3 regions of the Pseudarthrobacter sp. S9 genome follow, and region 1 is predicted to be linked to each of the others. Evidence: riboswitches for the same ligand, from Rfam matches in the RefSeq annotation. Region 1 holds a riboswitch; each other region holds the start of a gene.
The links. Region 1 has a riboswitch for S-adenosylmethionine ahead of ACQCSY_RS11565 (hypothetical protein). Riboswitches for the same ligand answer to the same signal wherever they lie in the genome.
Positions count from the first base shown of each region.

Region 1 (9,618 bases):
TCGCCGCGACCAGGGCGTTGGCAGGGCTGAAGTCGGCCGGTCTGTGCAGCACCTCCCTGACGGTCTCCGGATCCCGCAGCACCAGGTACGGGCACTGTCCCTCCGGGGATTTCTCTGTCCGGAGATCTTTGAGTCCGGTGTTCACCGGTGCCGTGTTCATTCGGGCAGCCCGTTCAACCAGGCGGCGGCCTGATCCCTGAAATCCGCGGGAGACAGCTCAGAGGCCGATGCCCGGACGGCGCCGATCAGCGGAACCGGCAACGATTCGAGCACCTGCCGGTTGCCATGTTCGGCGGTCCCCGGGCTGGCCGGCCAGCTGCCGAGCACCACACCAAGCACCGCCAGCCCGCGGTGTTCCAGGGCTTCGAGCGTCAATGTCGTGTGGTTCAAGGTGCCAAGGGCGGGCCGTGTCACCAGCAGGAATGCCGCAGCAGGCGCCAGCAGGGCTCCGAGACCGGCCAGCGTGCCGCCGTCGGAATCCAGGTGCACCAGCAGGCCTCCCGCGCCCTCAGCCAGAACATGATCGTGGGATTGGGCGAGTTCGAGGATCCTGTCCGCGTGCGCCGCAAGCGGCGGGAGTTCCGCGCCGTCGACTGCGGCAGCGGCCACCGGAGCCAGCGGCTGCTGCAGCACCACGCCCGCTTCGGCCGTCATGGCGCCCGCCAGGCGCACGATTTCAGCGATGTCCGAATCACCGTCGGCGTTCCCTGACTGGCACGGCTTGTAGACGGCCACAGTGCGCCCGCGCCGCCGCAAGACGGCGGCGAGGGCCGCGGTCGTCACCGTCTTCCCGACGCCGGTGTCCGTTCCGGTGACCAGGATGATGTCCGGCAGGCTCATGGCAATTCCTCCAATATGCTGCGCAACACCGCGCAGCTGTGTTCAATCTCGTGCGTCGTCAGTGTGGCGCGCGCCGTGAGTCGAAGCCGGGATGCTCCATCCGGGACCGACGGCGGCCGGAAGCATCCGATCCGCACGCCCGCTGACCGGGCGGCGTCAGTCGCCGCCACGGCCGAGGCAGCGGACGGCATCGCGATGGACTGGACGGCGCCGGCTGCCTGCTCAAGCGCTGATTCGCCCGCCCGCAGAACAGACACCAAGCCCCGGGCGAGGGCACCGGCATTGCTCCGGACAGCCCCGGCACGCCACGGTTCTTCGCGGATGATCCGCACCGCGGCCAGGGCGGCCGCGGTGGACGCCGGAGCCAGCCCGGTGTCGAAAATGAAGCTGCGGGAGCGGTTGATGAGGTGTTCGCGCAGCAGCGGCGGACCGAGGACCGCGCCGCCCTGGCTGCCCAGGGCTTTGGACAGCGTGGCGGTAACGACGACGTTCGGATGGCCGGCGAGGACCGTCCCGGCCACCGAGCCGTGTCCCTGATGGGCACCGGCGCCCGCCACGCCCAGGCTGTGCGCCTCGTCCACCAGCAGCACGGCGTCGTGCTCCTCGGCCAGAGCCACCAGTCGGGCCAGGGGCGCCTCGTCGCCCAGCACGCTGTACACGGACTCGACGGCGATCAGCGCCCGCGGTTCGGTCCGCCCGGCGAGCAGCCGGTGGGCTTCATCCGGCCGGTTGTGCCCGAACGATTCCGTCCGCGAGCGGCTCAGCCGGAAACCGTCGATCATGGACGCATGGCAATGCTCATCCGCCACGATCAGGGTTCCCGGCCCGCCCAGCGCCGTGATCACTCCCAGATTCGCCAGATAGCCGGATGAGAAGACCAGCGCCGCCTCCATCCCTGTCAGCCGGGCAAGTTCCTGCTCCAGCTCCAGGTGCAGTTCCGTTGTCCCGGCCACCAGACGCGAGGAGGTGGCCCCGGTACCCCAGAGTGAGCCGGCGGCCGCCGCGGCGTCCGCCAGGCGGGGATCGGAGGACAGGCCAAGGTAGTCGTTGCTGGCAAGGTCCACGAAGCGGTCGCCCGCGCCCCGGGCGAACGGCCGGCGGACCAGCCCACGGCGCTCACGGACCGTGGCCTGCTGCTCCAGCCACCGCGCCATCGAGGCACTCATGCCGCGTCTCCGCTCCGGGCTGTCCCCTGTTCGTGGACCTCGGCCACTGCCGCGACCATGCCCGCGGTGATCTTTTCAATATCCGCCGCCGTGCTGATGTACGGCGGCATGGTGTAAATAAGGTTCCGGAAGGGGCGTACCCAGACCCCGTGCCGGATCGCCGCCCGGGTCACCGCGGGGACGTCGACGTCGTCGTGCAGTTCGATGACCCCGACGGCGCCGATAGTGCGGACTTCCCGGACACCCTCCAGTCCCCGGGCAAAAGCGAGTCCCGAAACCAGGCCGGCACTGATCCTGGCGATGTCCTGGCGCCAGGCGCCGCCGTCAATCATTCCGAGACTGGCGTTGGCCACCGCACATGCCAGCGGGTTGGCCATGAAGGTCGGCCCGTGCAGCAGCGCCCCGGCCGGGCCGGCGGAAACGGCCCCAGCTACCTCGCCGGTGCACAGCATTGCGGCCAGCGTCAGATAGCCGCCCGTAAGTGCTTTACCCACGCACATGATGTCCGGGACGACCCCTGCGCGGTCGGCCGCAAACAACTCACCGGTGCGGCCGAAGCCGGTGGCGATCTCGTCGAAGATCAGCAGCAGCCCGTGCCGGTCCGCCACCCGGCGAAGCACCCGCAGGCACTCGGCCGGATAGGCGAACATGCCGCCGGCGCCCTGGAGTATCGGTTCCACGATGATCGCCGCCAGCTCCCCGGCATTGGTTTCGGCCACCCTTTCGAGCTCAGAAGCCCACAACTGAACGGTTTCAGCAGTGGCGGTTGTTCCGGCAGGCGGACGGGGCGCAAACACGTTGCGGGCCAGCAGACCGGGGAAGGCCGCATGCATGCCGTCCACGGGATCGCAGACTCCCATCGCCGCGAAGGTGTCGCCGTGATAGCCGCCGCGAAGGCTCAGGAAACGCTGCCGCCGTGGTCTCCCGGATGCGGTCTGGAACTGGACCGCCAGCTTGAGCGCCACCTCCACGGAAACCGAACCCGAGTCCGCCAGGAACACTCGTTCCAAGCGCGCCCGGCCGGGAGCTGACGGTGCCATGTCCACGAGCCGCTCGGCCAGTTCCACAGCCGGGGCATGGGTCAGGCCACCGAACATGACATGGCTGAAATCGTCCAATTGCCGCTTGGCGGCGGCGTCCAACACAGGGTGGCGGTAGCCGTGGATCACAGACCACCACGACGACATGGCATCCAGTACGACATGGACGGTGCCCTCTTCGTCCCGGAGCCGCAGCCGCATGCCGTCGGCCGCTTCCACTTCCCACAGCGGAAGGCTGGAACTGGCGGGCGCATAGGGGTGCCAAAGACGCGCCCGGTCCCTCTGGATCAGGTTCATTGAACAAGCACCCCGTGGCGCGAACACTCCGCGGTCCAGCCCGTCGGCGTGACCTGGACCTTCATCCGGCGCCGGCACAGCCCGCAGTAGCGCGGCGGTTCCAGCCGCAACAGTTCCCCGCAACGGCGGTGAGAGTCCGACGTCGGGCTCTCACCTTGCGCCGCCTGCTCGCCGCAATGCCCGCAGTAGGTTTCCGCGATGACGAAGTTCACAGTGACTTCTGGAATTCCTTGATGGGCATGTTGAGCTCCACCAGGAGATTCAGGTCCGCATCGGCCGGGCGGCCGAGGGTGGTGAGGTAGTTGCCCACGATCACCGCGTTGATTCCGCCGAGCAGCCCCTCGCGTGTTCCCAGGTCGCCGAGCGTCAGTTCGCGGCCGCCGGCGTAGCGGAGCACGGTCCGGGGCATGGCAAGCCGGAAGGCGGCAATCGCGCGCAATGCGTCCTTTCCGTCCATGATCCCCTGGTTTTCCAGCGGGGTCCCGGGCCGGGGATTGAGGAAGTTGAGCGGGACCTCGTGCGGTTCCAGCGCGGCGAGCTGGGCCGCGAGTTCGGCTCGTTGCTCCAGCGATTCACCCATCCCGATCAGGGCTCCGCAGCACAGCTCCATGCCGGCGGCCTTGACCATGCTGCACGTTTCGAGGCGCTCCTCGTAGCTGTGTGTGGTGACCACTTCCGGGAAGTAGCTGCGGGCCGTTTCGAGATTGTGGTTGTACCGGTGCACGCCCCACTCGGCGAGCTGATCCACTTGGCGCTGGGTGAGCATGCCCAGTGAGCAGGCAATGTTGATGTCCACCGCTTCATTGATGCGGTCGATCGCAAACTTGATCTGGTTCATCAGCTTGATGTCCGGTCCGCGGACAGCCGCGACGATGCAGAATTCCGTGGCGCCGGTGGCTGCGGTTTCCTTCGCGGCCTTGACCAGTTCCGGGATGTCCAGCCACACGCCGCGGACCGGGCTGTCGAAGAGCCCGGACTGGCTGCAGAAGTGGCAGTCCTCGGGGCAACCCCCGGTCTTGATGGAGATGATGCCCTCCACCTCCACGTCTTCGCCGCAGTGTTTCAGACGGACTTCGTGGGCGAGCTGAAGAGCGGCCGGGAGGGCATGGTCGGGGAGGCGCAGGATCTCCAAGAGCTGCGGCTCCGTGAGCCCGACGCCATTCTCCAGCACCTGCCGACGCGCGGTTTCCAGAATTTCGTAGCGGGTTGCCTGAAGGTCTGCCTGAATCGTCATTGATTGTCCTCTGCACATGGTTCGAAATTCCGTGAATAGGTCACAACCGACGCTAGTTCTGCCGTCATGGACCGTTTTTGTCGGGTGCCTACAAAAAGGCTGTGCCAGTTTTGCAGGGTGACAGCACGAGCCCCGGCCATCGCATAGGTTGGCTCGTCAGTCGTCGTCGCCCGGCTCAGTCCGCCGTCGCGCTGTTCCAGGGGACGTGTTGGTACAGTTGATGCCAGCTTCAAGAGATGTGGCGCCAAGCTCCGACTTGCCACGCACCAACCCCATGTTCGCGGGTGGTTCGGATGAGGAAGCGGCCCCACCCGGACCAAAGACAACCGGGCGGGCAAGAGCAACTCCACAAGGAGCAGGCAATTGCCGTACCAGGAATATTCCAGCGCCGCCGGCTTCACCGGCGCCCACACCAGGGAAACCCTTCACCAGCCCACGGCCCCGCCGCACTCGTTTCGGGTGATTCCCGGCGTCGATCTCACCACGGGGACCGTGAGCTTTCTGGTGGACGGCGAACTTGAACGCCACTGGTATCCCGAGCCGCACCGGATCGCGGAGGCGCTGGCAGGGGCCGTCCGGCCCGCGCGGTGGCACCCGGCGACGCGGGTTCTGACCCTCACCGTTGCGGCCGCGGGACGCCGCTCAGGGATCGAAAAGCACTTCAGCTTCGGCCGGGCAGACCAAGGGCTGTTGTATTAATCCGTCTTCAGCACGGCCAGCAGCGAGCTGGCTTCCTGGCGGGTGCTGCCTGAGCTTTCGATATGGGCGAGCCCGGCCGGGATTGCCCGGCCCTTCTTGCGCATCGCGGTGGCCCAGAGCCGGCCGGCGCGGTACGAGGAACGCACCAGCGGTCCGCTCATGACGCCCAGGAAGCCGATCTCGTCCGCTTCCTGCTGCAGGTCCACGAACTCCTGCGGCTTGACCCAGCGGTCCACCGGCAGGTGCCGCTCGCTCGGGCGCAGGTACTGCGTGATCGTGATCAGGTCGCAGCCGGCGTCGTGCAGGTCCCGGAGCGCCCCGGAGATCTCCTCCCGGGTCTCGCCCATGCCCAGGATCAGGTTGGACTTCGTCACCATGCCCAGCCTGCGGCCCTGCGTGATGACGTCCAGGGAGCGGTCGTAGCGGAACGCCGGGCGGATGCGCTTGAAGATCCGCGGCACGGTCTCGACGTTGTGCGCGAACACCTCGGGCCTGGAATCGCAGATCGCCGCGATGTGTTCGGGCTTGCCGGAGAAGTCCGGGATCAGCAGCTCGACGCCGGTGCCCGGGTTCAGCTCGTGGATCTTGCGGACCGTCTCGGCGTAGAGCCACACGCCCTCATCGGCGAGGTCGTCGCGGGCCACGCCCGTGACCGTGGCGTAGCGCAGCTGCATGGCCTGGACCGAGCGGGCCACCTTGGTGGGCTCGAACACGTCCACGGGGGAGGGCTTGCCGGTATCGATCTGGCAGAAATCGCAGCGCCGGGTGCATTCGGAGCCGCCGATCAGGAACGTCGCTTCCTTGTCTTCCCAGCACTCGAAGATGTTGGGGCAGCCGGCCTCCTCACACACGGTGTGCAGGCCTTCCTTCTTCACCAGCTTCTTGAGCTGGACAAACTCCGGGCCCATCTGGACCTTGGCCTTGATCCATTCCGGCTTCCGTTCCACCGGTGTGGCCGCATTGCGCTGCTCAATGCGCAGCATCTTCCGGCCTTCTGGTGCCAGTGTCACAGTAGAGCTCCTTCGCGGGTTGCAACGAGGGCATCCTCGTGTTTGCGGACCACCACGTCCGCAGGCAGCTGCTTGTGCCGTTGCCAGGCGTCCGAGTAGTCAACAAAGTCCGGGGCGAAGCCAATTTCGGAAAATTCCAGAGTCATGACGTTCCTTGTATAAGGGAACCGGTCACCACAGTTGTGGTAATTGCGGTTTTGCGGGTTGGTCAGGTTACTTGTTCAGCGTTGGGGGTAGGTAGGCGATGCAAGCCCAGATGATCACGCCCATGATCAGGCTCGCACTGACCAGGACAATCCAGTCAGCGACAGACAATCGCTTGGCTCCAGGCTGCCCAGGTTTGGTCTTCACCATGGCACTTCCTGGAAACCACGGCGTTCCCTGTTATTGGTTCTTGGACCTAGCATTCGACGACGTTGACGGCGAGTCCGCCCATCGCGGTTTCCTTGTACTTGGAGCTCATGTCCTTGCCGGTTTCGCGCATGGTGACAATGACCTCGTCGAGGGACACCCGGTGCGAGCCGTCGCCCCACAGCGCCATCTTGGCGGCGTTGATGGCCTTGGCCGCGGCAATCGCGTTGCGCTCGATGCAGGGGATCTGCACGAGCCCGCCGATCGGGTCGCAGGTCAGGCCGAGGTTGTGTTCCATCGCGATTTCCGCGGCGTTTTCGACCTGCTGCGGGGTGCCGCCCATGACTTCTGCCAGGCCGGCAGCGGCCATCGACGACGCCGAGCCCACCTCGCCCTGGCAGCCGACCTCCGCGCCCGAGATCGAGGCCTGCTCCTTGTACAGCACCCCGACGGCGGCCGCGGTGAGCAGGAACTTGACCACTACGTCGTCGCGGTCGGCCTGGGTTGCCTTGTCCATGCCGGGCGCGAAGTGCAGCGCGTAGTAGAGCACGGCGGGGATGATGCCCGCGGCACCGTTGGTGGGGGCGGTGACCACCCGGCCGCCGGAGGCGTTTTCCTCATTCACGGCCAGGGCGATCAGGTTCACCCACTCCTGCCAGTACTTCGGGTCCCGGTCCTTGTCCTCCTTCAGCAGCCGCTCGTGCCAGTCGGGAGCGCGGCGGCGGACCTTGAGTCCGCCCGGCAGCAGGCCCTCGCGCCTGATGCTGATTTCGACGCAGGCCTCCATCACGGAGTAGATGTGCAGCAGGCCCTCGCGGATCTCCTCCTCGGTCCGGGAGGCCCGCTCGTTGACGAACATGATCTCGCCGATCGACAGGCCCCTGGACTGGCAGTGTTCCAGCAGCTCCGCGGCGGTGCGGAACGGCAGGGGAAGCTCCTTCTTGGACTCGTCGAGTTCCTTGAGTGCGGCGTCCTCCTCGCCTTCGCGGACGATGAAGCCGCCGCCGACGGAGAAGAACGTCGCCTTGTGGAGGACTTCGCCGTCGGCGCCGGAGACGGTGAAGGTCATCCCGTTGGTGTGCCGGGGCAGGATGGTGAGCGGGCGCAGGACCATGTCCTGGACGCCGTAGGGCAACGGGACGGAACCGGCGAGCTGCAGGGTCCCTGTCTCGGCGATGGCGGCGAGCCGCTCCTCCACTTCCTCGGGCAGGATCAGCTCCGGGTGGAACCCTTCGAGCCCCAGCAGGATCGCGGTCATGGTGCCGTGCCCGTGCCCGGTGGCGGCAAGCGAGCCGTAGAGGTCCACCCGCAACGACGCCGCTTCCGCCAGCTTGCCAAGGGACTTGAGCTCTTCGGCGAACACCGCGGCGGCCCGCATCGGTCCCACCGTGTGCGAACTGGACGGGCCTATTCCTATGGAGAAGAGGTCAAAGACTCCAACAGCCATTGTCGGTTCCTAACTTTGGTCATGCTTCAAAATGTCGGTGGTTTGAGCCCGTCGAACCCCCAATGATTCGACAGGCTCAACCACCAGGACGGGCTATGCCGAGGGGTAGAGCGGGTGGGCGGCGGCGAGGGCCTCCACCCGGGAGCGCAGGCCGGACAGGTCCGCGCCGGCGTCGGCGGTCAGGGCCTCGGCGATGATGTCCGCGACCTCGGCGAAGGCTGCCTCGCCGAAGCCGCGGGTGGCCAGCGCCGGGGTGCCGATCCGCAGCCCCGAGGTGACCATCGGCGGGCGCGGATCGAACGGCACGGCGTTGCGGTTGACGGTGATGTCGATCGCGGCGAGCCGGTCCTCGGCCTGCTGCCCGTCCAGTTCGCAGTTCCGCAGGTCCACCAGGACCAGGTGCACATCCGTGCCGCCGGAGATCACCGAGATCCCTCTGGCCGTGACGTCGTCCCGGACCAGGCGATCGGCGAGGATCCGGGCACCGGCCAGCACGCGTTCCTGGCGTTCCCTGAACTCTTCCGACGCGGCGATCTTGAAGGCCACGGCCTTGCCGGCGATCACGTGCTCCAGCGGGCCGCCCTGCTGGCCGGGGAACACGGCGGAGTTGATCTTCTTGGCGATGCCGGCGTCGTTGCTCAGGATGATGCCGCCGCGCGGACCGGCGAGGGTCTTGTGCGTCGTGGAGGTGGTCACGTGCGCGTGCGGGACCGGGGACGGGTGCAGGCCCGCGGCGACGAGGCCGGCGAAGTGCGCCATGTCCACCATCAGGTAGGCGCCCACGGCGTCGGCGATCCGGCGGAACTCGGCGAAGTCCAGCTGCCGGGCGTACGCGGACCAGCCGGCCACGATCAGGGCCGGCCTGTGCTCCAGTGCCAGGGCCTCCACCTCGGCCATGTCGATCCGGTGGTCCTCTTCACGGACCTGGTACGGGATGACGTTGTAGAGCCGGCCGGAGAAGTTGATCTTCATGCCGTGCGTCAGGTGCCCGCCGTGGGCCAGGTTCAGGCCCATGATGGTGTCGCCCGGACGGATCAGGGCGTGCATCACCGAGGCGTTGGCCTGCGCGCCGGAGTGCGGCTGCACGTTCGCGTACTCCGCGCCGAACAGCGCCTTGACCCGGTCGATGGCGAGCTGCTCGATGACGTCCACGTGCTCGCAGCCGCCGTAGTAACGCTTGCCCGGGTAACCCTCGGCGTACTTGTTGGTCAGCACCGAGCCCTGCGCCTGCATGACGGCCACGGCGGTGTGGTTTTCCGAGGCGATCATCTCCAGGCCGTCGCGCTGGCGGGTCAGCTCCGCGTCAATCTGAACGGCGATCTCCGGATCCAGGGCGGAGAGGTCCGCGTCCAGGCTCGCAGAAACGACCTGCTCAAACGCGACGGTACCTGCGGTCGTTGCGCCGCTCACAGTTCGCCGCCGTTCTTGGCTGCGTACTCTTCAGCCGACATCAGCGGGCCTTCTTCGGTCACGGCCACTTTGAAGAGCCAGCCGGCGCCGTAGGGATCGCTGTTGATCAGCGCGGGATCGGACA
Region 1 is NZ_CP189576.1:2,420,911-2,430,528, reverse strand. Features, by position in the region: gene ACQCSY_RS11590 (cytochrome P450) at 1-160, opposite strand, end outside; gene bioD (dethiobiotin synthase) at 157-840, opposite strand; gene ACQCSY_RS11580 (8-amino-7-oxononanoate synthase) at 837-1,994, opposite strand; gene ACQCSY_RS11575 (adenosylmethionine--8-amino-7-oxononanoate transaminase) at 2,003-3,343, opposite strand; gene bioB (biotin synthase BioB) at 3,552-4,577, opposite strand; SAM riboswitch class IV at 4,805-4,924, shown strand; gene ACQCSY_RS11565 (hypothetical protein) at 4,941-5,276, shown strand; gene lipA (lipoyl synthase) at 5,273-6,286, opposite strand; gene ACQCSY_RS11555 (hypothetical protein) at 6,283-6,432, opposite strand; gene ACQCSY_RS11550 (L-serine ammonia-lyase) at 6,687-8,084, opposite strand; gene glyA (serine hydroxymethyltransferase) at 8,178-9,494, opposite strand; gene gcvH (glycine cleavage system protein GcvH) at 9,491-9,618, opposite strand, start outside.

Region 2 (9,618 bases), 980 kb from region 1:
TGCGGCGTCGACGCCTGGGTGGCCGCCGGTCACGCGGGAGTCTCCGGACCGGCCCGGCTGGCTTCCCTGCGCCGGCTGCTCGGCACCGACCCGCGGATGGAAGCGCAGGACGTCAAGGAACTGGGCACCGTCTCCTAAGCGGTCTCCTAGTAGGCCGGCTGTCCTCGGGACACCGGCCCGCGGCGCAGCAACGTGGCCTACCGGCAGGCAACCCGCTTTGACGGTAGTTTGGAACCATGAGTCAACCCGCTTCGAGCTACAACGATGACCTGCGCCTTGCCCACGTACTGGCAGATTCCGTAGATTCCCAGACCATGAGCCGGTTCAAGGCGCTCGACCTTCGGATCGAAACTAAGCCCGACCTGACGCCGGTCACTGATGCCGACAGGTCCGCGGAGGAAGCCATCCGCGGCCAGCTCTCCCGCTCCCGCCCGCGCGACGCCGTCCTGGGCGAGGAATTCGGCAGCTCGGGCCACGGCTCCCGCCGCTGGATCATCGACCCGATCGACGGCACCAAGAACTTTGTCCGCGGCGTCCCGGTATGGGCCACCCTGATCGCCCTCGTGGACGAAGGTGAGCCCGTCGTCGGTGTGGTCAGTGCCCCGGCGCTGGGCAAGCGCTGGTGGGCGGCCAAGGGTGCAGGCGCCTACACGGGCCGCTCGCTGGCTGCCGCCACCCGACTGAAGGTGTCCAACGTCTCGGAGCTTTCGGACGCCTCCCTGTCCTATTCGAGCCTGGGCGGCTGGAAGCAGCGCGGCAACCTGGACGAGTTCCTGGGCCTCACCGAAGAGGTATGGCGCACCCGCGCCTACGGCGACTTCTGGTCCTACTGCCTGGTAGCCGAGGGTGCGGTGGACATCGCCTGCGAGCCCGAGCTGAACCTCTACGACATGGCCGCCCTGGTCCCGATCGTCACCGAGGCCGGCGGCCGCTTCACATCCCTGGAGGGCGAGGACGGCCCGTTCGGCGGCAACGCCCTTGCCACTAACTCGATCCTCCACTCGGAAGTCCTCAAGCGGCTCAACCCCGGGCTGGACGACCTGCTCTAGGTTCGGCCGCTCAAGGACTTCTAAGGGTCGCTGTACGACTCTGTCCACATTGGCGGGCCCCGCTGCCGGACCCGTCGTGGCGTGGACATCCATTGGGAGGAGAGCAGCTGTGTCTGGAACATTTCAACCCGTGGACCCCGAATCCCGTGGCCCCGACGTCAGCGCGGTTCTGCTGGTGCTCGTTGCGAAGTACCGGGACCTGGACATTGAATCTGCCGCCCGGCTGCACTCCGTTTCCTCGCAGCTGGCCCCGCACCTCCTCGCCAGCAGTTCCGCCGTTTCCGGGTCCGTGGTGCTGTCTACGTGCAATCGATTCGAACGCTACTGCGAGGTCCCGTCCGCGGGAGATGTTGATACCGCCTGCTCCGATGCCCTGGATTCTGTCTGCCTCATCACCGGCCTGCCCGTCCCCCAGCTCGCGTCACTGTTCGAGCTCGCCCAGGGAGCATCGGCGACAGAGCATCTTTTCGCCGTCGCGGCCGGCCTGGATTCCGTTGTTGTGGGTGAGCGCGAAGTCGCCGGACAGGTTCGCCGCGCCCTCGCTGAAGCACAGGCTTCAGGCACCGCGAGCGGGCGTTTGATCCGGCTATTTCAGGCGGCCTCCCGCGCGGGTAAGGACGTGGGGGCGCAGACCCCGCTCAGCAGCGCCAGCAGGTCCATAGCCTCTGTGGCACTTGAACTTGCTGCTGACGGATCAGGGCACCCGTCCCTGGCTGACGTGTCCGTGGTCCTCGTCGGCACCGGAGCCTACGCCGCGTGCGTTGCGGAGATGCTCAGAAGTAGGCGGTGTGCCACCACTTCCGTCTTCTCCCAGTCCGGCCGCGCGGACACATTTGTAGCGGCCAGGGGAGGAACGGCGCTGACGGTCAGGGAGCTGCCTGCGGCCATCGCCCGGGCAGACATCATTATTGGCTGCAGCGGCACAGGGACACGCATCAGTGCAGCCCAACTGCTGTGTTGGAGGGAGAACGCGGCGCATCCCCTGACCGTCATTGACCTGGCCCCGAGCCATGATTTCGACCCTCAGGTAGCCGACCTGCCGGGCGTTCACCTGATCACCTTGGAATCGGTGCGCCTCGCGGCTCCACCGGCGGACGCAGAGGCCCTTCGCCTCGCCGGTGCCCTGGTCCGGCAAGCAGCGCGCCGCTTCGAGGAACAAGAGGCAGGCCGCGTCGTCGACACCGCCATCGTTGCCCTGCGCCGACACATCCATCAAATCCTCGACGCTGAAATGGAACGCGTCACCAAGCAGCACGGGTGCGGCGCCCCAAGTGAGGATGTGAACCTGGCCCTGCGTCGGATCGTCCGGCGCCTGCTCCACATCCCGACGGTCCGCGCCAGGGAACTTGCCGCGGCCGGCCGCCAGGATGACTACGCGGCGGCTCTGGAAGCCCTGTTCGGCCTCAGCATTCAGCTGGTCAGCGCCCGGAAACCCGGCATCGAAACCCTGTCGGGCCAGAATCTACTACCCTGCCATATGACGGAGACGGAGGCGGCGCGGACGGCCTGAGGACCGCTGGCAACCCTGTCGCGTAACAAACCGCTTCATATTTGGCCCGGCCTTTTCCCGCGCCGCGCGGATGTCCTACGCTCGATGCAGGTCACGAGTGCCAGCGCTAAACCCCGGTTTGCTGGCCGGCAACCCTCCATTCGCGGTGGGGTGCCCCGGGTGACGACCTGGCCGGTCCGGAGCGGACCCGGCAAGCGCGGATCCCCGGTGCGTGGGGTCCTTTCGAACGAGGTCCCATGACAACTGCCACTTTTCCCGCCACCCCCGCATTCCACTCCACCGCCGGCGCCGGGCGCTTCAACGCCGAACGATCCGGTGCCGGTTCCAACGTCGACGCACGGTTCGCTGCCGCGGGGCGCCCGCTGTCCGCAGTGACCGGCGCCGAGATCCAGGCCCCGTTGATCAACGGCGGACACGTCCGCTACGCCAACCTGGACTACGGCGCCTCGGCCCCGGCGCTGTCCGTGGTCTCGGCCTACCTGAACGAAATCCTGCCGTTCTACGCGAGCGTCCACCGCGGCGCCGGCTATGCCTCCCAGATCAGCACGTCCGTCTACGAGAACGCCCGGAACATTGTGCGGGACTTCGTCGGCGGCCGGACGGACGACTCCGTCATCTTCACCCGCAACACCACCGACTCCCTGAACCTGCTGGCCGGCTGCCTGCCCGTGAGCGACGGCCGGCACACAGGCGAGGTGCTCTACCTCGACATCGAGCACCATGCCAACCTCCTGCCCTGGCAGAACGCGCCGCACCGCAGCGTCGTGGCGGCGCCCACGCTCGCGGCAACGGTCGAGCGGCTGCGCGAGGAGCTGGCGGACGGCGGCGTGAGCCTGCTCGCCGTGACCGGAGCCTCCAACGTCACCGGGGAGATCCTGCCGATCCGCGCCCTGGCCGCCCTTGCCCATGAGTACGGCGCCAGGATCGTCGTCGACGCCGCGCAGCTGGCCCCGCACCGGCGGATCGATATCGCCGCTGACGACGTCGACTACCTCGCCTTCTCGGGGCACAAGCTCTACGCGCCGTTCGGCGCGGGCGTGCTGGTGGGACGCCCGGACTGGCTCGACTCCGGCACCCCGCACCTGGCCGGCGGCGGCGCCGTCCGCGACGCACAGCTCGACACCGTCAGCTGGACCACCGGACCCGCCCGGCACGAAGGCGGCTCCCCCAATGTCCTGGGCGCGGCCACGCTGGCCCGCGCCACCGAGGTGATCGCGGCCCTGGACCCGGAGCAGTGGCACGCGCATGAGGATTCCATCCGCTCCTTCCTCGTCGAAGGGCTCCAGCGCATCGACGGCGTGACAGTCCACCAGATCTTCGCGGACACGGAGCCGGGCACCGGCACCATCGGCGTCGTCAATTTCTCCGTGGAAGGCTACGACGCCGGCCTGGTGGCCGCCTATCTGTCAGCAGAACACGGCATCGGACTGCGCGACGGCCGCTTCTGCGCCCACCCTCTGCTCAAGCGGCTCGGCCTGCCCGCCGGCTCCCTGCGGGCAAGCTTCGGCCTGGGCTCGCGGCTGGAAGACGCACAGCGCCTGCTGGCCGGCATCCAGCAACTCCGGCAGACCGGCCTCGGCTGGGACTACGTGGTCGACGCCGGCCGGTGGGTGCCGTCCAACGACACCCGCAGCTACCCGCACTGGGCGCCCAACACGCCCGGCACCGCGGGCGCGGCGCCCTGCACCCAGGACTAGGCACCCGAACCGGACCGGCCTCCGGACGGGTGGGCGTGCGGTAAATTCGAAAGGTATCTGTAACAGCAGGACCTTCCCGAAGGAGATCGCACGTGGCACGCGGCGGCCCCAAGCTTCACAGCGGACCTAAACTGCAAAGTGAGCGACGCCAGGAGCTCGGACAGAGCTTCCAGGACGGCGGAGAGCACTACGAGCGTGTCCGTCCCGGCTACCCCGGAGAATCGGCCGACTGGCTGATCCCCGCGGGGGCGAAGGATGCCGCGGACATCGGTGCCGGAACCGGCAAGTTCACCGCGCTGCTGGTCGAACGCGGGCTGCACAGTGTCGCCGTCGATCCCTCCGCGGACATGCTGGAGCAGCTGCGCCGGACGCAGCCGGGCGTCACCGCCGTCGAGGGCACCGCGGAGAACACCGGCCTCGAGCCGGAAGCATTCGACCTCGTCACGGTCGCCCAGGCCTGGCATTGGTGCGATCCGCGCCTGGCCAGTACCGAGATCGCCCGGATCATCCGGCCGCACGGCGTCCTGGGGCTGATCTGGAACCAGCTGGACACTTCCGTCCCCTGGGTGCACCGGCTCTCGCGCATCATGCACGCGGGCGACGTCCACAAACCGCACTTCAAGCCGCCTCTGGGCCCCGAGTTCGACGGGCTGGAGAGCCACCTGACCCGCTGGGAGGATTCCGTGACCACGGAGGACATCCAGGAGCTGGCCAAGTCCCGCAGCTACTACCTCGCAGCCACGGAGCCCACCCGGGCCAAGGTCGTGGGCAACCTGGACTGGTATCTGCACGAGCACCTGGCCCATGCCTCCGGCGAGATCCTCCGGCTGCCCTACCTGACCCAGACCTGGCGGGCCTTCCGGGCCTGACCCAGCCGTCTGACCCGGCCGCCCGGCCGACTGGTTCGCCCTGAACATTGACCCGATTATTAACCTGCGTGTTACCTGCCGGATTGCACGCGACGCCCGTCGGGCTTATTGTTTCGGTATACCTAACAATCTTTTGTAGGCTGTCACAACTTTGACTCCGGCTGCGACATCGGCCGGCAGCAATCATCGCGTCAACGCGGACGCGCCAAATCAGGGGAGCTGGCAGTGCTGGACGTAACAGGACACGAACCGACACCCCAGGGCACCCGCAAGCGGAAGCATCCGGGGGCCCGCAGAGCGCTGCTCGGCCTGCTTGGCCCGGCCTTCGTGGCCTCCATCGCCTATGTGGACCCCGGGAATGTCGCGGCCAACCTGACCGCCGGCGCACAATACGGCTACCTGCTGGTCTGGGTCCTGGTGGTTGCTAACATCATGGCCGTACTGGTCCAGTACCAGTCCGCAAAGCTCGGAATCGTCACCGGCAAGAGCCTGCCGGAGATCCTCGGCCAGCGGCTCAAGCCCTTCTGGCGCCGCGCCTTCTGGCTGCAGGCCGAAATCGTGGCCACGGCGACCGACCTGGCCGAGGTGGTGGGCGGGGCGATCGCACTGCACCTGCTCTTCGGGCTCCCCCTCCCCCTCGGCGCGGTGATCGTCGGCGCCGTGTCGATGCTCCTCCTCGCGGTGCAGAGCAGGCAAAAGCAGCGGCCTTTCGAGTTCATCATCATGTTCCTGCTGGGCATCATCACCATCGGCTTCCTGGCCGGACTGTTCATCAGCCCGCCCGACCCCGGGGGTGCCCTGGCCGGACTCGTGCCGGGATTCCAGGGGCCGGACACCGTCCTGCTGGCTGCCAGCATGCTCGGCGCCACCGTGATGCCGCACGCCATCTACGTCCACTCGGCCCTCTCCCGGGACCGGCACCGCCCGGACGAGCACCAGCATGTCCCGGTCCCGGCCATCGCCCGCCTGGTCAGGGCCACCCGCTTTGATGTCGTGGCGGCACTCGCCATCGCCGGAATCGTGAACATCGGTATGCTGCTGCTGGCTGCCTCGACGCTCGGCGGGCAGGAAGGGACGGACACCATCGAGGGCGCCCACGCCGCCATTTCGGCCAATCTGGGACCCGTCGTCGGCGTCGTCTTTGCCGTGGGGCTGCTCGCCTCCGGCCTGGCCTCCACCTCGGTGGGCTGCTATGCCGGCGGAACCATCATGCAGGGCCTGCTCAAGATCCGCGTCCCCGTCATGACCCGACGCGTCGTCACGCTGATCCCGGCCATCGTGCTGCTGGCCGTCGGCTTCGATCCCACCTGGGGCCTCATCCTCAGCCAGGTGGTCCTGAGCTTCGGCATCCCCTTTGTCCTCGTCCCGCTGGTTGTCCTGACCAGCAACAAGGCCCTGATGGGCCGCTTCGCCGACGGCCCTGCCCTCCGGATCGCCGCCATCATCAGCGTGGTGCTGGTAGTGGCGCTGAACGTGGTCCTGCTGTGGCTCACCTTCTCCGGCCGCGGCTGACGGTAGGCTTGGGTCTGTGAAGACCAGTACGCCCTCCTCCTCCATCGAGGACTACGTCAAGGTCATCTATTCCTTCACGGAGTGGCAGGAGAAGCCCATTACCTCCACGCAGCTGGCGCAGCGGCTGGGCGTTGCCAACTCCTCGGTTTCCGAAATGGTCCGCAAGCTCAAGGACCAGGGCCTCGTGGACCACAAGCCCTACAGCGCCATCACCCTGACCGGCGACGGCGTCCGGCTGGCCCTGTCCATGGTCCGCCGGCACCGGCTGATCGAAACCTTCCTCGTCCAGGAGCTCGGCTACCGCTGGGACGAGGTCCACGACGAAGCCGAGCTGCTCGAACATGCCGTCTCGGACACTTTCATCGTGCGGATGGCCAGCAAGCTGGGGAATCCGACCAGGGATCCCCACGGCGATCCGATCCCGGCCGCGGACGGCTCCGTCCTGGTGCCCGCCGCGCACCGGATGAGCGAACTCGACGACGGCCACACGGGCCGGATCACCCGCATCAGCGATGAAAACCCCGAGCTGCTCCGCTACCTTGCCGCCGAGGCTATCCACCTCGATGCCGAGGTGGAGGTCCTTGGCCGGAGGCCGTTCGGCGGCCCGCTCGTGGTGCGGATCGGCTCCGGCGGACGCCCGCGGGAATTCGACCTGGCCGAGGAAGTCGCGTCAGCCCTCTGGGTCCACAGCGATGCCGCCCATGCCGGCTGCAGCGTAGAAGGACGCTGAGTGCGGGACGCGGAGTGAAGAGCGTACTGGAGGAAGGCCGCGCCGTGAGACGCCCGGGCATGCCGGGCTGGCGGGCGTGGACCGCCGTCGCCGTCGGCGGGCTCCTCGGGACGGAACTGCGCTACGGGGCCGGGCAACTCTTTCCCGAGACTGCCGGCGCAGTGCCGTGGACCACGCTGGTGATCAACGTCGTCGGAAGTTTTGTCCTGGCAGCCCTGACCACCATCTGGATCGCACGGCCAAAAACCGCCTTCTGGCTCCGGGCCGGGATCGGCCCCGGCCTGCTGGGATCCTTCACCACATTCTCCGCGCTCGTGATCGCGATCGACCAGCAGCTGCGCGGCGGCTCTCATGCGAGCTGGCTTGCCTACCTTGGACTCTCGCTCGTCCTGGGGCTCGGGGCCGCGGCCGCCGGCTGGAAGACGGGCAAGGCGATCGCTGACCTCGGCGGTGGTGCGTCGTGATGACCGCGCTGCTGGTGGGGATCCTCGGTGTGGCAGGCGCCTTGCTGAGGTTCGCCGTCGACTCCTGGTTTGCCCACCACCAGGGTCCCCATCCGCACTGGCCCTGGGCCACGCTTACGGTGAACGTCACCGGTTCCTTCATCATCGGCCTGTCCATGGGACTGAGCGGCCACCTGGAACTGGGGGCCGACTGGCACGCCGGCATCGCGACGGGCCTGGCCGGCGGCCTGACCACGTTCAGCTCCTGGACCACCGCCACGGTACGGCTGGTCAGCGAGACGCGTTACCGCGCCGCCGCGCTCAATGTGGCCGCGAATCTCGTCGCGGGCCTCGCGGCGGCTGGCGCCGGCCTCGTCCTGGCTGGCTGACGGCCCCTCAGCCAGCCGCCGGCGGGGCGGAGATCGGCGGATTCCGGATCCCGGCGGCGGAGGTCAGGGCGCCGGCGATGAACAGCGCCGCCGTGACGGCCATGGTCCCGTGGAGGCCCGACGTCGTGACCGTCGGTCCCGTGATGAGGCCTGCGAACGCGATTCCCAGGAGGCCCGCGATGCGCGCCACCGCATTATTGACGGCCGAGCCGATACCGGCCTCCTCGGGATCCACGGCGCCAAGGATGGCGGACGTCAGCGGTGCGACGGTGATAGCCAGGCCGAGGCCGAAGACCACCAGCCCGGGCACGATCTGGCCAGGATAGTCCAGCGGCAGTCGCACGCCCATCATTAGTATGAAGCCGACGGCGCACAGCAGTGGCCCTCCTGTCATGAACCAACGGGGACCAAAGCGCCCGGCGAGGGCACCGACCCGGGACGACAACAGCAGCAGCATGAGCGTGGGCGGCAGCAGGGCGAACCCGGCCGCTGTGGCGCCCAGGCCTGCGACCTGCTGGAGGTAGAGGCCCAAGACGAAGAAGCCCAGCGAGAGCGCACCGTAGATCGCCGTCGTCGCGACATTGCCCCAGCCGAAGTTGCGGATTGCGTACAGCCGCAGCGGCATCATCGGGAACCGAGTCCTCGCCTCGTGCACGAGGAAGGCGGTGAGGGCGAGGACGCCAGCGGCCAGCGGAAGCCAGACCTGCGGAGCGGCCCAGCCTTGGCTGCCGCGCTCGATGAGCGCGTAGACGGCGCCGCCCAGCCCAATCACCGCCAGGACGGTTCCGGTACCGTCGATCCGGCTCCCTGGGGTGCGCCCATGGTCAAGTTCGAGCAGCCGGCGCAAGGCCGGCCACACGGCGACGGCCGGGACCACGTTGAGGAAGAAGATCACCCGCCAGGTCAGCAAATCGACCGACAGTCCGCCCAGCAGGGGTGCCACAACGATTGCGCCGCTGGTCCACGCCGACCATCTCCCGATGGCAAGTGACTGTGCCGGGCCGGTGAATACGTTGACGATCAGGGCGAGCGAGCTGGGCACAAGAAGCGCGCCGGTTACACCCTGCAGTCCGCGCGCGATGATGAGCAGCTCAGCGCTCCAGGCAAATCCGCACAGGACTGAAGTGGCCGTAAACCCGGCAAGACCCCATTGCAGCACCCGGACCCTGCCGAACTGGTCGGACAGGGAACCGGCCACAAGGATCAGAGCACCCAACGTCAGCAGGTATGCGTCCACCACCCATTGCTGGACGACGAGGCCGCCGCCGAGCTCCCTGTTGATGGCCGGGAGGGCAAGGTTAACCACGGAACCGTCCAGAAAGGCCATGAACGACGCCACGATCGCGACATACAGGACGCGCTTCTCGACCACGGCCGTGTATGCGCCGAAGTTGCCGGACATGGCTGCCGCCTTCCTCA
Region 2 is NZ_CP189576.1:3,405,889-3,415,506, reverse strand. Features, by position in the region: gene rsgA (ribosome small subunit-dependent GTPase A) at 1-138, shown strand, start outside; gene hisN (histidinol-phosphatase) at 237-1,049, shown strand; gene ACQCSY_RS16435 (glutamyl-tRNA reductase) at 1,159-2,559, shown strand; SAM riboswitch class IV at 2,649-2,762, shown strand; gene ACQCSY_RS16430 (aminotransferase class V-fold PLP-dependent enzyme) at 2,796-4,256, shown strand; gene ACQCSY_RS16425 (class I SAM-dependent methyltransferase) at 4,349-5,125, shown strand; gene ACQCSY_RS16420 (Nramp family divalent metal transporter) at 5,351-6,637, shown strand; gene ACQCSY_RS16415 (metal-dependent transcriptional regulator) at 6,654-7,367, shown strand; gene ACQCSY_RS16410 (fluoride efflux transporter FluC) at 7,427-7,831, shown strand; gene ACQCSY_RS16405 (fluoride efflux transporter FluC) at 7,831-8,199, shown strand; gene ACQCSY_RS16400 (MFS transporter) at 8,207-9,601, opposite strand.
Region 2: linked by a shared signal. The riboswitch ahead of ACQCSY_RS16430 (aminotransferase class V-fold PLP-dependent enzyme) and the one ahead of ACQCSY_RS11565 (hypothetical protein) in region 1 are both predicted to bind S-adenosylmethionine.

Region 3 (9,618 bases), 1.8 Mb from region 1:
CGCCGGCGTCCCGGACCGCGTGGACATCTACACCGGCACCTTCGGCAAGGCCCTGGGCGGAGCTTCCGGCGGCTACGTCTCCGGCCGCCGTGAAGTCATCGCCATGCTGCGGCAGAAGGCCCGCCCGTACCTGTTCTCCAACTCGCTGGCACCGGCCATCGTCGCGGCAACGCTGACGGCCCTGGACCTCGTGGAGAACTCCGGCGAGCTGCGCAGCAAGCTGTTCGCCAATGCCGAGCTGTTCCGGAACCGGATGTCCGAGGAGGGCTTCGAGCTGCTCCCCGGCGAACACGCGATTGTTCCCGTCATGTTCGGCGACGCCGTCATGGCGGCCAGGGTCGCCGACGAGATGCTCCACCATGGCGTCTTCGTCACCGCGTTCAGCTACCCCGTAGTGCCCAAGGGGGCCGCACGGATCCGCGTCCAGCTCTCCGCCGCGCACAGCCGCGAGGACGTGGAGGCCTGCGTGCAGGCATTCGTCCGCAGCCGCGAGGCGGTTGCTTCTGCAAGGATGTAACCATGTCAGCTAACTACGATGTCGTGATTGTGGGCGGCGGTATCGCCGGCCTGTCCCTTGCCTCGGCCCTGGCCGGAAAATGCAGCGTCGCCCTGGTGGAGGCCGAGCAGACGTTGGCATACCACACCTCCGCACGCTCCGCCCGGCAGCTGATCCCCAGCTACGGTCCGCCCGTGGTCCAGGAGCTCACGCTCCGGACCCTGGAGCTCGTCGCCGCCCGTGATGCCGAACTGCCGGAGCCTGTGCTCTCGCCCCGCAGCTTCATGCTGATCGGCGACGACGCCACCGTCCACGAGAAGGCCAGCGGCCGCATGCACCGGATCACCCACGCCCAAGCGCTGGAGCTGTGCCCCGCACTGGTCCCGGACTCCTTCACCGCGGCCGGCCTGGACACCGGATCGTTCGCCTGCAACGCCCCCGTGCTGCTCGAGGACCACCGGCGGCGGGCCGAGGCTGGCGGCGTGGACATCATCACCGGCGCCAGGGTCCATTCGGCCCAGCGCCTCGGCTCCGGCTGGGAGCTCGGCGCCGGCCAGGAAGGGTTCCAGGCCAGCGTCGTGGTCAACGCCGCCGGCGCCTGGGCGGACGAACTCGCCGTCCTCAGCGGCGTCGAGAAAGTCCAGCTGCAGCCGTACCGCCGCACGGCGGCGATCGTCGACGTCGACCACCCCCTTCCGGAGGGCAGCCCCATGGTGGCGGCCGCCGATGACAGCTTCTACTTCCGGCGCGACGGCGGGCAGGTGCTGATCTCGCCCTCGGAGTCCGTGTCGAGCGGCCCCGAGGACGCCCAGCCGTACCCCGGCGACATCGAGGCGCTGATCTCCCGGCTCAACACCGTCACCACACTCGGCATCCGCAGCGCCCGCAAGGCCTGGACCGGGCTGCGGACGGAAGCGGCCGACGGCGTCCCCGTGGTGGGGTTCGACGCCGAAGCCACCGGGTTCTTCTGGCTCGCCGGCCAGGGCGGCTACGGTTTCCAGACGTCCTCCGGCATCGCCGAGCTCGCCGCCGGCATGATCCTGGCCGGTCAGGGCGCGGGAGCCGGAGCCCCGGGTCCGGCATCCCGGACAGCGGAGGCGCTGGCGGCGACCCGCTGGTCCATCCGGCGCTGAAGAATGGATCCATGAGCACTCTCATCACCAACATCGCCGAACTGTTAACCCAGGACGCAGAACACCGCGTCCTCCGTGATGCGGCGGTGGTGATCGAGGGCGAGCGGATATCCTGGATCGGCGCCGCGGCGGACGCACCCGCCGCCGACGAGGCCGTGGACACCGGCGGGCGGGCCCTCCTGCCCGGCTGGGTTGATTCGCACACCCACCTGATCTTCGCCGGGGACCGGACCGCCGAGTTCGAGGCCCGGATGGCGGGGGAGAGCTACAGCGCCGGCGGGATCGCCGTGACCACCGGAGCCACCCGCAGCACCAGCGACTACGAACTCACGCGGCTGGCGATGGGCCGCGTCGCCGAGGCCGTCTCGCAGGGAACCACCTACCTTGAGACCAAGACCGGCTACGGCCTGGACGTCGAAAACGAGGCCCGCAGCGCCCGCATCGCGTCCACGGTGGTGGACGAGGTGACCTACCTCGGCGCGCACCTGGTGCCAGCCGGGATGGATTCCGAGGCGTACACCGACCTCGTCTGTGGACCCATGCTCTCCGCCGTGCGCCCCTACGTGCGCTGGGCCGACGTCTTCTGCGAGCGGGGAGCCTTCAACGAAGACCAGTCCCGCTGCGTGCTCCAGGCCTGCAAGGACGCCGGGCTTGGGCTGCGCGTGCACGGCAACCAGCTGGGCGAGGGCCCCGGCGTGCAGCTCGCGGTCGAATTCGGCGCCGCGAGCGTGGACCACGTGAACTACCTCTCCGCCGCGGACATCGATGCCCTGGCGGCGAGCTGGTCCGGCTGGGACGGCGCCTCCGGTGGCGGTGGACGTGCCGGCGGATCCCGCGGAACCGTGGCCACCTGCCTGCCGGCGTGCGATCTGTCCACCCGCCAGCCGCTGGCGCCCGGCCGGGAACTGCTCGACGCCGGCGTGCAGCTCGCGCTGGCCTCCAACTGCAACCCCGGCACCTCCTACACGAGCTCGATGGCGTTCTGCGTCACCACCGCCGTGCTGCAGATGCGCCTCAGCGTCCACGAGGCCGTGCGCGCCGCGACCTACGGCGGCGCCCTGGCGCTCGGACGGGAGGCCGGGAACGACGTCGACGGCGAACGCGCGGTGGGCTCGATCGCCGTCGGACACCGCGCGGACCTGCACCTGCTCAACGCGCCCTCCGCCACCCACTTGGCCTACCGGCCCGGTATCCCGCTGACCCACGCTGTCTGGCGGGCGGGCGTCGCGCAGCGGGTCAGGTAGCGGCCGAGAAGTACAGCGCCTTGGAAGTACGGAGCCCTAGAAGTACATGGGCGGGGCGTCCAGGACGGTCTCGTCCACGCGGCGCTCCTCCCACTGGGTGAAGGGCTTGTCCAGCTCATACTTGCCGCGGGCGGTCCTCAGCAGGGTCCTGACTTCGGCATTCTCCGGGTTGTTCAGGGACTCGAAATATTCCACGGACCAGTGGAACCAGCGCATGCAGAACAGCCGCATGGTCAGTCCGTGCGTCACGAACAGCGCGTTCGGGGCATAGCTCGGTTTGGACCAGTGCCGGTACAGGGTCTCCATGAAAGAGGAAATCCTGTCGTACACATCGGAGCCGGACTCGCCTTCGCGGAAGCGGTAGAAGAAGTGTCCGTAGGCGTTGCGGAGCTCTTTCTGGTCCTCGATGTCGCCGGCGATCTGGAAGTTGGCCCAGTCCTGCTCCCGCAGCCGCGGCTCCTCGATCACCCGCTCGATCAGCGGACCCAGGTTCAGCGCCTCGAGGGTCTGGTAGGCCCGCAGGTACGGGGAGACGTAGACGCACACCTGGCGCCCGTCCAGCTGGCGCCGGACCTCCTCGCCGGCCGCCCTGGCCTGCTCCAGGCCCAGCGGAGTCAGCGGGATCCGGTAGTCAGGCACCCGGTTGTAGATCGAGGTGTCGGCGTTGGCGGCGGACTGGCCGTGCCGGATCATGATGATTTTCCCGGGCGCACTCATAAACTCCAAGCATAGGCCCGGCCGGGCAGGCAACCGGGCCGCCGGCCGGGATCAGGCAACTACCGGCAACTGCAGGCAAGATAGGAACATGTTGGTTCCCTCCCGCCGTCGGCTGCGGCTAGAAGTGTGGATAGTCCTTGGGCTGTCGCTGGGGCAGTCCGCGGTGTACTCCGTGGTCCAGTTGCTGGACAAGATGACCAAGGCGCCCCTGGCGCAGGGGACGTCAACGCTGAACCGTTCGCAGAGCACCCGCGAATATTTCGACCTCACCTACCAGTTGCTGGACATCGTCTTCGCCCTGGTCCCGGTGGTCCTGGTGATCTACTTCCTCACCGAGCACCGGCCGGCCGGCGGGCACGGCGCTTCGGCGTTCCGGCAACTCGGCTTCAACTTCGCCCGGCCCGGCAAAGACCTGCTGCAGGGGCTGGGGCTTGCCGCCCTGATCGGTATTCCGTCCCTGGGCCTCTACGCCGCCGGGCGGCAGTTGGGAATCACGACGGCGATCATCCCCAGCGCGCTCGACTCCTACTGGTGGACTGTGCCGGTGCTGATCCTGTCCGCGATCCGGCACGGGATCGTGGAGGAAGTGATCGTGGTGGGCTACCTGCTGGACAGGCTCGGGAAGTTCGGCTGGAGCATGCCACTGGCGGTCTTCGCCAGTTCGATGCTGCGCGGCAGCTACCACCTGTACCAGGGCTTCGGGCCGTTCATCGGCAATGCAGTCATGGGCGTGGTCTTCGCCCTGATCTACACCCGGACCCGGAGAGTGATGCCGCTGGTGATCGCCCATGCCGTGCTGGACACCGTGGCATTCGTCGGATTCAGCCTATTCGGCAAGGCCGTCGGCCTGGGCTGAGGCCCCGGACGTCTGGCCCTGGACGTCTGGCCCTGGACGTCTGGCCCGAATGTGGGGCACCGAACGGCATTAGCAGCCGGGGCTTAACTGATGGGGCCTAAATGATATCGGCCGCCATCTGATGGGTGACGTCATTGGCACCCGCTGATGGCGGCCGAAGTGTAGGGCAGTCCGGGCGTCAGATCGTGACGGCCCCGGATGCTGTTTCGAAGGTGACGGAGAGGATGCCCGGCGTGCCATGCGGCGCGATCCAGTTCACGGCAACGTCTTCCAGCGGCTTCTCCACCGGCTCGCCCAGCCATTCCGTGACGCGCTCTGCCGAGCCGGCAATGGTCAGCGCGGACATCTTGACGTTGCTGTCGTAGGCGTTGGAGGGGTGAAGCTCCGGATCGCCCTCCCACTTGAGCATGTAGGGGACCTGGGGGTCGGCCATGAGTCCGAGGATGCCGATCTGTTTCCAGACCAGCTCTCGGCCGTCGGGGAACTTCCGGTTGCCGTTGACGGCGGCGCGGCCGAGCCGGTCCTCGAAGGGCGCGAGGTCGTCAACCTCGACGCACCATCCCATCCAGCCGCCGCCCGCTTCGGAGCGGGCCCGGACTGCCTGGCCGAAGGGGGCCTTGTCCGAGGCCGGGTGGTTGAGGACCTCCACGACTTCCAGGTACTTGTGTCCGGCGAGCGGAATAATCATGTTGCGTGTCCCGAATCGGGGGTGCACTCCGCCCTTCACGGCTTCGACGCCGAGGGCGGACGCAATACGTTCGGTGGTGGCTGCCAAGCCATCGTGTTCACAGGCGTAAGAGACGTGATCCATGCGCATGACCTCATCTTGGCACTTTGTGATGGAGCTCTCAGCTTAGGTTCCCCTAACCGTGATGGGATGTCATCCGGCTGCCGCCTGTGGCACACGGGCAACCGCCGTCTTTGCGCAGGTTTCGGGTTCCTGACGCACCCACACAGCTTCCGCCATCTTCTTTTTCGTCACAAAGCTATCCAGCGCCGGATTGGCGTTCCTACACTGAGGCCAGGTCATGAGTGCCAGCACACAGCCCGGGCTTGCTGGCCGGCAACCCTCGTATCGCGGTGGGGTGCCCCGGGTGAGGGCCTGGCTGCCCGGCGCCCGCCGGAGGGCAAGCGCGGCGCCTGGCGGGACGCCGTGCAGCCCAACACCAAGCTGTTCTTCGGCGAGGTCGTGTCCAACCCCCAGGACGTGCTCCACATCGAAGGCGTCTCCCGGGTTGCGCACGAGGCCGGGGTGCCGCTGATCGTGGACAACACGCTGTCCACCCCGTACCTGATCCGGCCGATCGAGTGGGGTGCGGACATCGTGGTCCACTCCGCCACCAAGTACCTCGGCGGACATGGCGCCGCGATCGCCGGCGTGATCGTGGACTCCGGTAATTTCGACTTCGGCAAGGACCCGGAGCGGTTCCCCGGCTTCAACACCCCGGACCCCACCTACAACGGCCTGGTCTACGCCCGCGACCTCGGCAAGGACGGCGCGCTGGGCGCCAGCCTCTCCTTCATCCTCAAGGCCCGGGTCCAGCTCCTGCGCGACCGCGGCTCGGCGGTCTCTCCGTTCAACGCCTTCCTCATCGCCCAGGGCATCGAGACCCTGAGCCTGCGCGTCGAACGCCACGTGGCCAACGCCAGCAAGGTGGCCGAATGGCTCGAGGCCAGGGACGACGTCGAATCCGTCGCCTATGCCGGGCTGCCGTCCAGCCCCTGGTACGAGCGGGGCCGCAAAGTACGGGCCCAAGGGGACCGGCGCCGTCGTGGCGTTCAACATCGCCGGCGGAGCGGAGGCCGGCAAGCGCTTCGTCGACGCCCCCGAGCTGCACTCGCGCGTGGCGAACATCGGCGACGTCCGCTCCCTGGTGTTCCACCCGGCGTCGACCACCCACAGCCAGCTGACGCCGGAGCAGCAGGAGATCGCCGGCGTCACCCCGGGCCTGGTGCGGCTCTCGGTGGGCCTGGAGCACATCGACGACATCATCGCGGACCTCGACGCCGGATTCCGCGCGGCCAAGGGCGCCTGAGAACCGCCGCCTCCCGGCGTCCCGGCAGCGGCCGCGACGCCGGGAGTCATGCTCCGTGAGTCACATAGCCGTCACAATCTTCGCCACAACGGTGCCTCAGTTCGTAGACTCATAGGAGGTCATGAGTGCCAGTGACAGCCCCGGCTTGCTGGCCGGCAACCCTCCTTTTGCGGCGGGGTGCCCCGGGTGAAGACCTGGCCTGCCGGTCAGCTGACGGCGGGCAAGCGCGAAGTTAGGTCCTCACATGACGATTGCCGTCACCCGCAGCGGTGCACCCGGAACGAAAACCTCCAACGACTCAGACGACCCCGAAAACTCCGAGATCGGAACCGCCCAAGCCGTACCCGACGGGACCGTCCGGTACCTCCGGGTCGGCGGCCTCGACCTCGAATCAGGATTCCACCTGCCGGACGTCGTCCTCGCCTACGAGACGTGGGGGACCCTCAATGCGGACGGTTCCAACGCGGTCCTGATCGAACACGCCCTGACCGGAGACACCCATGTGACCCGCGGCGCCAGCGAGGAGCCCGGCTGGTGGGAGCAGCTCGCGGGACCCGGCGCCCCCGTGGACACGGACAGGTACTTCGTCGTCTCGATCAACATCCTGGGCGGCTGCTACGGCTCCACCGGCCCCTCGACGCCGGCCCCCGACGGACGGCCGTGGGGCTCCAGGTTCCCGCTGGTCACCCTGCGGGACACCACCGCGGCCGAAGCCCGGCTGGCCGACGCCCTGGGCATCGGGAGCTGGTATGCCGTGCTCGGCGGCTCCCTGGGCGGGGCACGTGCGCTGGAGTGGGCCGTCAGCTACCCTGAGCGGGTCAAGCGCTGCGCCGTGATTTCCGTGGGGGCCAGCAGCACCGCCGAACAGATTGCCTTCGCGCAGGCCCAGACCCTGGCCATCCGCCAGGACCCCAACTTCAACGGCGGGGACTACTACGGCGGCCCGGAACCGGAGGCCGGCCTCGCCCTGGCCCGCCGCATCGCGCACATCACCTACCGCTCCGCCGCCGAACTGCACGGTCGGTTCGGCCGCAACGCCCAGGAAGCCGAGGCGCCGCTGGAAGCGGGATCGCTCGCCGGGCGCGGACGCTACCAGGTTGAAAGCTACCTGGACCACCAGGGCAACAAGCTCGTCCGGCGCTTCGACGCCAACAGCTACATCGCCATCACCGAGGCGCTCATGAGCCACGACATCTGCCGCGGACGCGGACCCCTCGAGGAGTCCCTGGCGCCGGCCACGGCCGAGTTCCTCGTCGCGGCGGTGGACTCGGACCGGCTGTATTTCCCGGCCCAGTCCCGTGAGCTCGCCGAGGCCCTTCCGGGCGGGGCGGCCCTGCACATGATCGAGGCGCCGATCGGCCACGACGGCTTCCTGACCGAAATCGGCCAGCTCAGCGGCCAGCTGCGCCGGATCTTCTTCGCCTAGCGCCTATGCCGTCGGCTTCGTGGCCCGCCCGATCGGCGGCGTCGTGTTCGGCCACTTCGGTGACAGGTTCGGCCGCAAGCAGCTCCTCGAGCTCAGCATCATCCTGGTGGGCGTCTCCACTTTCCTGATGGGCTGCCTCCCCAGCTTTGCGCAGATCGGCTACTGGGCCCCGGCCCTGCTGGTCTTCCTGCGCTTCGCCCAGGGCTTCGCCGCCGGCGGTGAATGGGGCGGCGCCGTCCTCCTCGTCGCCGAGCACAGCCCCAGCAAGTCCCGCGGATTCTGGGCCAGCTGGCCGCAGTCCGCCGTTCCCCTGCGCAACCTGCTCGCCACCGGCGTGCTGTTCACCCTCTCCTCCACACTTTCCTCCGCGGACTTCCTCGGCTGGGGCTGGCGTGTGGCCTTCTGGCTCTCCGCCGTGATCGTGATCATCGGCTACTACATCCGCACCAAGGTCAGTGACGCCCCCATCTTCCTGGAAGCACGCAGGGAGGTCACCGTCGAGAAGAAGGGCTACGGTGTCGCCGAAGTGTTCCGCCGCTACCCGCGGGGCGTCTTCACCGCCATGGGCCTGCGCTTCGCGGAAACATCCTGTACTACCTCGCGGTGACCTTCTCCATCACGTACCTCAAGGTCATCGTCCAGACCGACACCGCACGAATCCTGCTGCTCCTGCTCGTGGCGCACGTCGTCCACTTCTGTGCGGTGCCGCTGGTGGGCAAGCTCTCCGGCAACTTCGGCGGCAAGCCCGTGTACATGGCCGGCGCCATCCTCGGCGGCACGTGGGGCTTCTTCGCCTTCCCGATGATGGACACCAAGAACGACCTCACAATCCTGGCTGCCATCACGATCGGCCTGCTGTTCCACTCGCTCATGTATGCCGGCCAGCCTGCCATCATGGCCGAGATGTTCCCGACCCGGATGCGGTACTCGGGTGTCTCGCTGGGCTACCAGGTGACCTCGATCGTGGCCGGTTCACTGGCGCCGATTATCGCCGCGTCACTGCTGAGCCAGTTCAAGTCGTCCACCCCGGTGGCCCTGTACCTCCTGGCCGCCTGTGTCGTCACGGCTGTTGCGGTGTTCTTCCTCAAGGAGACCCGCGGCATCTCGCTCCACGACGTCGACGCGGCCGCGCGGGGCACCGCCGACCTGCTGGCCGCAGGCAAACAGTAACAGGCAAGAAGTAACCGGCAAGAAGCAGCCGGCAAGCGGTAGTCGCGTTCAGCCGGCGAGGGTGGCCTGGCGCTCGTGGACTTCGGTCCGGATCGCCTCGAGCGCGGCCCGGACCGGCGCCGAGCGCAGCGATTCGGGCCGCGCCACCGCCCAGATGGGGAGCTGCCGCTGGAAGTCATCCGGCAGGACGGGCAGGAAGCCGGGTTTTCCGGCAACCAGGAAGTTGGGCAGCAGGCCGATCCCGGCGCCCCGGCGTACGGCCTCCAGCTGGGCGAAGACGCTGGTGGCCTGGAAGCTTGACCGCGGCACGGGCAGCTGGGTGGAGCGGTGCCCCAGCTCGGCGACCTGCAGCGCCGATTCCACGTAGGACACAAAGCCGTGCTGCCGGACGTCGTCGAGCGTTGCCGGAAGCCCGTGTTCCTGCGCGTACCGGGGGCTGGCGTAGAGCCGCAGGAAGTAGTTGCTGAGGAAGATGGCCTGGGCATTGCTGACATCCAGGTTGCCCACCACCACCTCGAGGTCCACGCCGGAGCGGTTCTG
Region 3 is NZ_CP189576.1:634,118-643,735, reverse strand. Features, by position in the region: gene ACQCSY_RS03075 (glycine C-acetyltransferase) at 1-517, shown strand, start outside; gene ACQCSY_RS03070 (NAD(P)/FAD-dependent oxidoreductase) at 520-1,629, shown strand; gene ACQCSY_RS03065 (amidohydrolase family protein) at 1,641-2,873, shown strand; gene ACQCSY_RS03060 (histidine phosphatase family protein) at 2,910-3,590, opposite strand; gene ACQCSY_RS03055 (CPBP family intramembrane glutamic endopeptidase) at 3,679-4,446, shown strand; gene ACQCSY_RS03050 (VOC family protein) at 4,625-5,263, opposite strand; SAM riboswitch class IV at 5,471-5,586, shown strand; partial or broken gene ACQCSY_RS03045 (O-acetylhomoserine aminocarboxypropyltransferase/cysteine synthase family protein) at 5,588-6,482, shown strand; SAM riboswitch class IV at 6,600-6,715, shown strand; gene metX (homoserine O-acetyltransferase MetX) at 6,727-7,908, shown strand; partial or broken gene ACQCSY_RS03035 (MFS transporter) at 7,913-9,078, shown strand; gene ACQCSY_RS03030 (LysR family transcriptional regulator) at 9,127-9,618, opposite strand, start outside.
Region 3: linked by a shared signal. The riboswitch ahead of ACQCSY_RS03045 (O-acetylhomoserine aminocarboxypropyltransferase/cysteine synthase family protein) and the one ahead of ACQCSY_RS11565 (hypothetical protein) in region 1 are both predicted to bind S-adenosylmethionine.